2 regions of the Undibacterium sp. GrIS 1.8 genome follow, and region 2 is predicted to be linked to the other one. Evidence: predicted binding sites of a transcription regulator. Region 2 holds the regulator's gene; the other holds the start of a gene.

Region 1 (4,431 bases), on a different contig from region 2:
TGTGCAAGCAATCCTGAAAACCCATAATACCGAGACCAACCGGACGATGACGTAAGTTGGAGTCACGCGCTTTCTTAACTGCATAATAGTTGATGTCGATCACGTTATCCAGCATGCGCATCGCTGTGCGGATAGTTTTTTGTAACTTGATGTGATCGAGTTTGCCGTCCTTCATGTGCGCTGGCATATTGACCGAACCTAAATTACATACTGCGATCTCGCTGTCGTTTGTGTTGAGTGTGATTTCGGTGCACAAATTAGATGAGTGAACTACGCCCACATGTTGTTGTGGCGAGCGAATATTGCATGGGTCTTTAAATGTAATCCATGGATGACCAGTCTCAAACAGCATGGATAACATCTTGCGCCACAAGTCTAGCGCAGGGATTTTTTTGGATAGTTCCAGCTCACCGCTCGCCGCTTTAGCTTCATAAGCAACGTAAGCCTGTTCGAAAGCTTTGCCAAACTTCTCATGCAAGTCAGGTACATCGGACGGCGAGAATAAAGTCCAGTCGCCTTTTTCCATAACACGCTTCATGAACAAGTCAGGAATCCAGTTAGCGGTATTCATGTCATGCGTACGACGACGATCATCGCCAGTGTTTTTACGCAGATCAAGAAATTCCTCAATATCCATGTGCCAGGTTTCCAGATAAGCGCAGACTGCACCTTTACGCTTACCACCTTGGTTGACCGCAACGGCTGTGTCGTTGACGACTTTCAGGAAAGGCACGACGCCTTGGGATTTACCGTTAGTTCCTTTAATATGTGCGCCGAGTGAGCGGACTGGCGTCCAGTCATTGCCCAAACCACCTGCATATTTCGCCAGCAGAGCGTTTTCTTTGATCGCTTCGTAAATACCATCCAGATCATCCGCGACCGTAGTCAAGTAGCAAGAGGACAGTTGTGAACGCTGTGTACCTGAGTTGAACAAAGTCGGAGTCGAACTCATAAAATCAAAGCTAGACAATAAATTATAAAACTCAATTGCACGAGCTTCACGATCAATCTCGCTAATAGCAAGACCCATCGCAACACGCATGTAAAAGGCTTGCGGCATCTCAATCCGTGTTCCACGTACATGCAAGAAGTAACGATCGTACAAAGTTTGCAGACCGATGTAACCAAATTGCAAATCACGATCAGCAACCAGCGCGTTGGCAAGCTTTTTCAAATCGAACTGACCTAATTTTGCATCCAACAACTCTGCTTCAATACCCTTTTTGATAAATTTAGGGAAGTAGTCAACGTATTCTGCCGCCGCTGCTTGTTGCGCAACTTCTTTACCAAATACCTCTTTACGAACTGTATGCAACAACAAACGTGCTGTAACCTGACTATAGGCAGGCTCTTTTTCCATCAAAGCGCGGGCAGCCAAAATAGCCGATTTATGCAGCTCTTCAACTGGCACGCCATCGTACAAATTCTTTAAGGTTTCTGCCAGAATTGCTTCTGGATCGGCCAACTTATCCAAACCAACGCAAGCAGCTGTAATCAAGTTACGAACTTGTGCGATATCCAGCACCGTAGGTTGACCATCAACGATCACATGAATTTGCGGTACTGCGATATCGGTCTTGGATGCCTGTTGCGATTCTAGTTGCTGGCGGCGCTCATCTTGACGCTTGGCACGATACAAAACATAGGCACGTGCCACATCATGTTCGCCAGAACGCATCAGTGCTAATTCAACTTGATCCTGGATATCTTCAATATGAAACGTACCGCCAGTTGGCTGTCTGCGTACCAAAGCAGACACGACGCTAGCAGTTAATTGCTCTACCAATTCACGGATACGGGCAGACGCCGCACCTTGGCCGCCGTTAACTGCCAAAAAGGCTTTAGTCACAGCGATTGCGATTTTGGAAGGCTCAAAACCAACCACAGCACCATTCCGGCGAATGATGCGGTAGTCACTGTAACTGGTAGCTTGCGAAACTGGCGCATGGTTAACTGCATGCGACTGTAAAGCCGACAGATCAGATGTGATTGGTGTTGATGTTTCTATTGAAGAGTGCATTTGGCCTCCGGGGTCAGCGTGAATTGTGTTTACGTCGTACTTCGTGTTTTGAGACCGATGATCTCGATCGCAATGCTTATTTTTTCAACTAAGTTACCGAACTAAGTTGCTCAACTACGTTTGATTTACTGCGTTTGGTTTGTATTTACTGGAATTACCTACTGTCTTGAATTAGGTTTTTACTCCATTTGAGTCAAGCAATATAAATTCAGTGTGAATTCAAAATCTGATCCAAGTCTCTGTTTTATAAATCATTTATGACAATAAAACCGGGGTAAAAACAAGATCAAGTGAAACAGGATTAACAGCAGCATTATTTAAACCAAACCACTAGATGTAGTGCAGAAGATTTGATTTGCACTAATTCTAGTGCCAGAGAGGGAGATGTGCAATCGCTTTTTTTGTTAAAAAGAGAATTATTTTTTTACGACAGCTGGGTTTGTTGATTGACAATCTCAAAGCATGAATGGAAAGCTTGGTGCAGCATGAGTAAGCACTAACCTAAATTCTTGATCCAATAATTTTTTATATTGTTTCCAGTCAAAATAGGGGCCGGGGTCAGTCTTCCTTCCAGGAGCAATATCTTGATGTCCAACGATGTGACGGATAGGTAGTTTTTGGCATAGGGCGTAACTGAGCGATGCCAGGGTCTGATATTGCCCAGCTTCAAACTCCTTAGTATCAGTCCCCTCAAGCTCTATGCCTACAGAAAAATCGTTACAGCCAGACTCTCCATTGAACTGCGAAACACCCGCATGCCAGGCCCGTGCCGCGGTTGAGACGAACTGCAATAAGCTTCCATCACGGCGTATCAAAAAATGGCTAGACACGCGTATGCCGCGCAAGGACTCCAAACTGGGGTGCATTGAGTAATCAAGCTGATTTAAGAATAAATCGGGAATTGCAGAGCCGCCAAATTGACCGGCAGGCAAGCTGATGTTGTGAATTACCAGCAGTGAAACTTCGGAATGCTCGGAGCGAGCATCAAAATTAGAAGACGGCAGCCGCGTTGCTAATGAATACCAACCATCCGCATCTAACCCGATAGTTGTGCTCGAAGATGCCGAGTTCGTCTGCCTTGCCGAGCTTGATGGATTTAATGGAGTTGACATAGTCAAATGACCCGATTTACTCCGGGTCATGAATCTTCAGTTTTTGTATCTGGTAACGCAATTGCCGGAAACTTACTCCCAGTAATTCTGCCGCTTGTGTGCGGTTATTGCGCGTCTTAACCAGTGCGCGGCGAATAACTTCCTTCTCTATCCGCTCCAGATAATCTGGCAGAGAACATGGTAAATCAGGCTCGATGAAAATATTTTTCCCGTTATCCGTGACGCTAACGACAGGCGCTACATGATGCGCATTCTGGTACGGGGACAAAGCGGCAGAGTTAGTTTCAATCGCATGGCTTGGGTTTAGCACCTCTGCAGGAGCCGATGTTTCAGGCGTGTCAGGCAGGCTCGTCATTGCTGGTGAAAGTACTGGTAATGCTTTTGTCGCAGGACGCAAAGCCAGATCACTGACCTCAATACAACCATCATTCGCAAATGCCAACGCACGCTCCAGAATATTCTCCAGTTCGCGCACATTACCCGGAAAATCATAGGCGGCCAAAGCTTGCAGCGCCTCATCAGATAGTAAGGTAGCAGCGCCAGAATTAGAAAGTTCTGGGGTAGAAAGACGTCGCAAAATACCTTGCGCCAATTCTGCCACATCCCCTAAACGCTCACGTAGCGGAGGCAAATGCAACTCAATGACATTCAGGCGGTAATATAAATCTTGGCGAAATTTACCTGCCGTCACGCAATTAGCCAGGTTTTGGTGAGTCGCGCTAATAATACGGACATCGACAGGCTCTTCGTTAGTCGCGCCGACCTTGCGGACTCGCCTCTCTTGTATCGCACGCAACAGCTTGACTTGCATCGCCAGCGGCAAATCAGCAACCTCATCCAACATCAGCGTACCGCCGCTCGCCGCCTGAAAAAAACCATCACGGTCATCACTGGCGCCAGTGAACGCACCTTTGCGATAACCAAAAAATTCCGCCTCCATCAAGGCCTCTGGGATGGCACCACAATTAACGGCAATAAATGCTTTGTCCGCACGCGCACTATTATTGTGTATCTCACGCGCTGCCAGCTCTTTACCGCTACCTGATTCTCCAGTGATGATGACTGGTGCCATGCTGCGCGCCAGTCTGGTGATTTGGGAGCGAACATGCTGTAGCGCCTCAGAACGTCCGATCAAACCAGAAGGTAGGATGCGCTCTGCTTGCTTGCTATCATTACCATCTTGAATGTCATGTGCTGTACGGATTTCGCCCAACTGCAAAGCTGATCTGACCAGCTTACGCAACTGATCCAGTGCCACCGGCTTAGACACGTAATCAAAGGCACCTGCCTTAAGGGCAA
Region 2 (4,431 bases):
GCGCCAGCGCCGCGCTGATGGATGCTTTGTCAGTGACATCCATCTTGATAGGTAACAAGGCCGCACCCAGCTCAGCCTGCAAGGCGTCCAGACGATCCGTGCGGCGGGCGGCAGCAATCACTTTATGACCATTCGACGCGAACTTACGCGCCATCTCTTCGCCAAAACCTGAACTTGCACCGGTGATTAAAACGATCATGATTTCCTCTTAGTTTGATGTGATTTTGGATGTGATACTGGATTTGATGCTGATGATGTGACTAATTTTTTGCATGGCGAACATCGTCGCGAAAACGCCTGCCGTCATTCTATGCGGTTTTTCTACAATCGTTATGCCTGAGCTTGTGACGCCTTGTAACCTCCAATGGGCAAACACCTTCAATTTATTTAACGCGAAGTATTCATCAGACTAAAATACCGTTATTCGGCAAATCGCATCCAAATCTTGCTCAAAAATGGGGCTTGGCGTAAAATTTGGGCACCATTTCGTCTCACGTGACTGGCGAAAATGTCTTAAACGCAGCAGTTTGCTCAATTAGCAACAAACGCTGCGCTTGACGACAAAGATGGAGATCCATCGGGAAGCGTGAGATTTCAATAGCCGTGCGCCTGGGTAGCCTGATATGGACATAGCGATTTAGGCTGCCCGTTCCCTTTTCAGGGCACCAGATCATCTGCAATTACCTTCTAATTAAACAGGAAGCTTGTCATGTTCGCAAAAACTCACACCCTCGCCAATACCGATCCAGAATTGTTTGCCGTGATTCAACAAGAGAATCACCGCCAGCAAGAACATATTGAATTGATCGCCTCAGAAAACTATACCTCGCCAGCAGTGATGGAAGCCCAGGGCTCGCAACTCACTAACAAATACGCTGAAGGCTACCCGGGCAAGCGCTACTACGGCGGTTGCGAATATGTGGACGTGGTTGAGCAAATGGCGATTGATCGCCTGAAAGAATTATTCGGCGCGAACTTCGCTAACGTCCAACCTAATTCCGGCTCCCAAGCGAACCAAGGCGTGTTCTTCGCGTTGTTAAATCCGGGCGATACCATCATGGGTATGAGTCTGGCAGAAGGCGGACATCTGACCCACGGCATGCCTCTCAACATGTCAGGCAAATGGTTTAACGTGGTCTCTTACGGCCTGAACGCCGCTGAAGACATCGATTACGATGCGATGGAAAAACTCGCGCGCGAAGCCAAACCAAAAATCATCATCGCTGGCGCATCCGCATTTTCTCTGCGCATCGACTTTGAACGCTTCAGCAAAATCGCCAAAGAAATCGGCGCCTACTTTATGGTCGATATGGCGCACTATGCCGGCCTGATCGCGGCAGGCGTTTATCCTAACCCTATGCCATTCGCCGACGTAGTAACTTCCACCACGCACAAGAGTCTGCGCGGCCCTCGCGGCGGGATTATTTTGTCGAATGATGAAGCGATTGCCAAAAAGATCAATTCAGCGATTTTCCCCGGCATCCAAGGCGGCCCATTGATGCACGTGATCGCAGGCAAAGCAGTGGCGTTCAAAGAAGCACTGACGCCAGAGTTCAAAGCCTACCAGCAACAAGTCGTCAAAAATGCCGCTGCACTGGCACAAACCCTGACTGAACGTGGTCTACGCATCGTCTCCGGCCGTACAGAATCGCATGTGATGCTGGTTGATTTACGCCCTAAAGGTTTGACAGGCAAAGAAGCAGAAGCCATCCTCGGCTCCGCCCATATGACCTGCAACAAAAACGGCATTCCTAACGATCCGCAAAAACCGATGATCACCTCCGGTATCCGCCTGGGCAGCCCGGCATTTACTACACGTGGTTTTAAAGAGGCAGAAGCGATCAAAGTCGGCCATCTGATCGCCGATGTGTTGGACAACCCAAATGATGCTGCGACCATAGAGCGCGTTAAAGTCGAAGTCAAGAAACTGACCGATGCCTTCCCTGTATATTCTGCATAAAACGCAGCATAAGTAATCCACCGTAAAATATTAGCGATAGTGTAAATACGGATCGCAGTAAAACCAACGCCACTCAGACCGAGTGGCGTTGTTGTAATAACTGGTAGTTTTTGTGCCCGTTTTGCCAAATTCAGCTCATAAGTAATACAATAAGAATAAATATACTATCTACCTGTATATTTTAATCGTCCATAGAAAGACTGGACAATCAGGCATTTTCTATAAAAATAATGGGGAGTATGCACTCTACGCTGCATTTTCTTCCCGACTTGGAGTCAGTATGAAATGTCCGTTCTGTCACCACGATGACACGCAAGTAATCGACACCCGCGTGCCGGATGACGGCAATACCATCCGCCGCCGCCGCCGTTGCGCCAATTGCGATAAACGCTTCACAACGTATGAGCGGATCGAACTGGCGATGCCTGTCATCGTCAAAAAGAATGGCAGTAGAACCGAATTTGAAACCGCCAAACTACGCGGCAGCCTGATGCTAGCCTTGCGCAAGCGTCCCGTATCGGCAGAAGCGGTGGACAATGCCATCCAGCGCATAGAAGAAAAACTCCTGGCCAGCGGTGAGCGAGAAGTCGTTTCTGGCCACGTCGGTGAACTGGTTATGCGCGAACTAAAACGTCTGGACAAAGTCGCCTACATCCGATTTGCCTCGGTGTATAAAAGTTTTGAAGACGTATCAGAATTTGCCGAAGCGATTCAAGAAATTGCACAAGAAAAAAAGCCAAAGAAATAGATTGCTAAACTGCTGGAAAAGTGGGCGCCGGGCGCTGCACTGCCGGGCTTTTTCAGCGTTCCGTCCTATGCCACATTGATATGAGACATCTGATAAACTCAGGTACTTTTCAGAACCTCGGGCAGACCAATGTCAATCGCATTTTTTATGGCACACAGCGGCATCGATCAAGCACAATTACCGCTTGATTTTGCGACGCAAGTTTCCAGCTACCAAGAACAACTGCAGCAGTTCATCAGATCCACTGAAAAAGACACGCAAGTCCAATGGCAATATCAAGTGCCAGAATTGGGCGAAGGCGGATCATGCTCTTTGTTTGATCAGCTATCCGCCACGCCCTACGATCTCGCCGCCAGCTTGGGCGGACAAACGTCTGACAATCTGCGGCTCTTGCAACGAGTGACCGCGCTGGTCAAGTTTTATCAGCAACACAGCGGTAGCCAGTGGTTTGGCGTGTATAAAAAAATCGATCAAACACCTACAGGGTCAGATGGTAATTCCGTGCTGGTCAAACTAGCCTACTTTGGCGCCGCGTCGCGTGCCGAATTTCCGCTCACACCTGAATTTGCTGCTAACAGTAATAACAGCACCGTCGGCATCAGCGGTAAGGGGCGGATTATCAATAACGTCAGCGCCTATCTTGCAACCGGCGGCGAGTATTACACCTGCGATCCAAAAGTGCAGGCAGAAGCTTGCTTGCCGATCCTGGCAGTAGATGGTCGCGTGTTAGGGATTATCGATTCAGAAGCATTTACACAGAATATTTTTACCGGTGCTGAGCTCGCTTTGCTCGTCGCGGTAGCTACTAGCTTGTCTAGTATTCTCGGCTAAAAATTGCTGTCAGCTTTTAGTCATTTATTACGAATCTATACATTACGGATCTACCCATTACGGGTTTACACATTACAGTTCTACTTATTACAGTTCACCCTACCTCCTATCACGACAAAGGACAGACATGAAAACCAAAGCAGCAGTCGCATGGCAAGCCGGCAAACCACTGACGATTGAAGAAGTTGAACTGGGCGGCCCCAGAGCCGGTGAAGTCTTAGTCGAAATCAAAGCCACTGGCATTTGCCACACCGATTACTACACCTTGTCTGGCGCTGATCCTGAAGGTATTTTCCCGGCGATTCTTGGGCATGAAGGCGCAGGCGTCGTGGTCGATGTCGGCCCCGGCGTTAAGAGTTTGAAAAAAGATGATCATGTGATCCCGCTCTATACGCCTGAGTGCCGTGAATGTAAATTTTGCCTCTCACAAAAAACCAATCTCTGTCAGGCAATCCGCAGCACCCAAGGTCGCGGTCTGATGCCAGATGCGACTAGCCGTTTCTCATTAGATGGCAAGCCGCTATATCACTACATGGGTACATCGACTTTCTCCAATTACATCGTAGTGCCAGAAATCGCTCTCGCAAAAATTCGTGAAGATGCGCCTTTCGACAAAGTCTGCTACATCGGTTGCGGCGTCACTACCGGCGTCGGCGCTGTGTTGTTCACGGCTAAAGTCGAAGCGGGTGCCAACGTGGTCGTGTTTGGTCTCGGCGGCATCGGACTCAACGTGATTCAGGCGGCGCGCATGGTGGGAGCAAATAAAATTATTGGCGTTGATATCAATCCGGCTCGTGAAGCCATGGCGCGCAAATTCGGTATGACACACTTCGTCAATCCGACCGAAGTCGGTAACGTCGTGGATGCAATTATCGGCCTGACCGATGGCGGC

The links. The regulator NrdR, encoded in region 2, represses ribonucleotide reductase genes. The targets are predictions, from matches to a motif close to CACNANATNTNGTG.
Region 1: AAKU64_RS21025 (ribonucleoside-diphosphate reductase subunit alpha) is a predicted target of NrdR. The motif match lies at 2,300-2,313, and genes of this name have one in related genera.

The regions. Positions count from the first base shown of each region.
Region 1 is NZ_JBEONQ010000076.1:3,217-7,647, forward strand. It holds gene AAKU64_RS21025 (ribonucleoside-diphosphate reductase subunit alpha) at 1-2,020, opposite strand, end outside; gene ampD (1,6-anhydro-N-acetylmuramyl-L-alanine amidase AmpD) at 2,476-3,132, opposite strand; gene AAKU64_RS21035 (sigma-54-dependent transcriptional regulator) at 3,149-4,431, opposite strand, start outside.
Region 2 is NZ_JBEONQ010000013.1:85,095-89,525, forward strand. It holds gene AAKU64_RS08370 (SDR family NAD(P)-dependent oxidoreductase) at 1-199, opposite strand, end outside; ZMP/ZTP riboswitch at 486-622, shown strand; gene glyA (serine hydroxymethyltransferase) at 710-1,960, shown strand; gene nrdR (transcriptional regulator NrdR) at 2,241-2,708, shown strand; gene AAKU64_RS08385 (GAF domain-containing protein) at 2,838-3,539, shown strand; gene AAKU64_RS08390 (S-(hydroxymethyl)glutathione dehydrogenase/class III alcohol dehydrogenase) at 3,667-4,431, shown strand, end outside.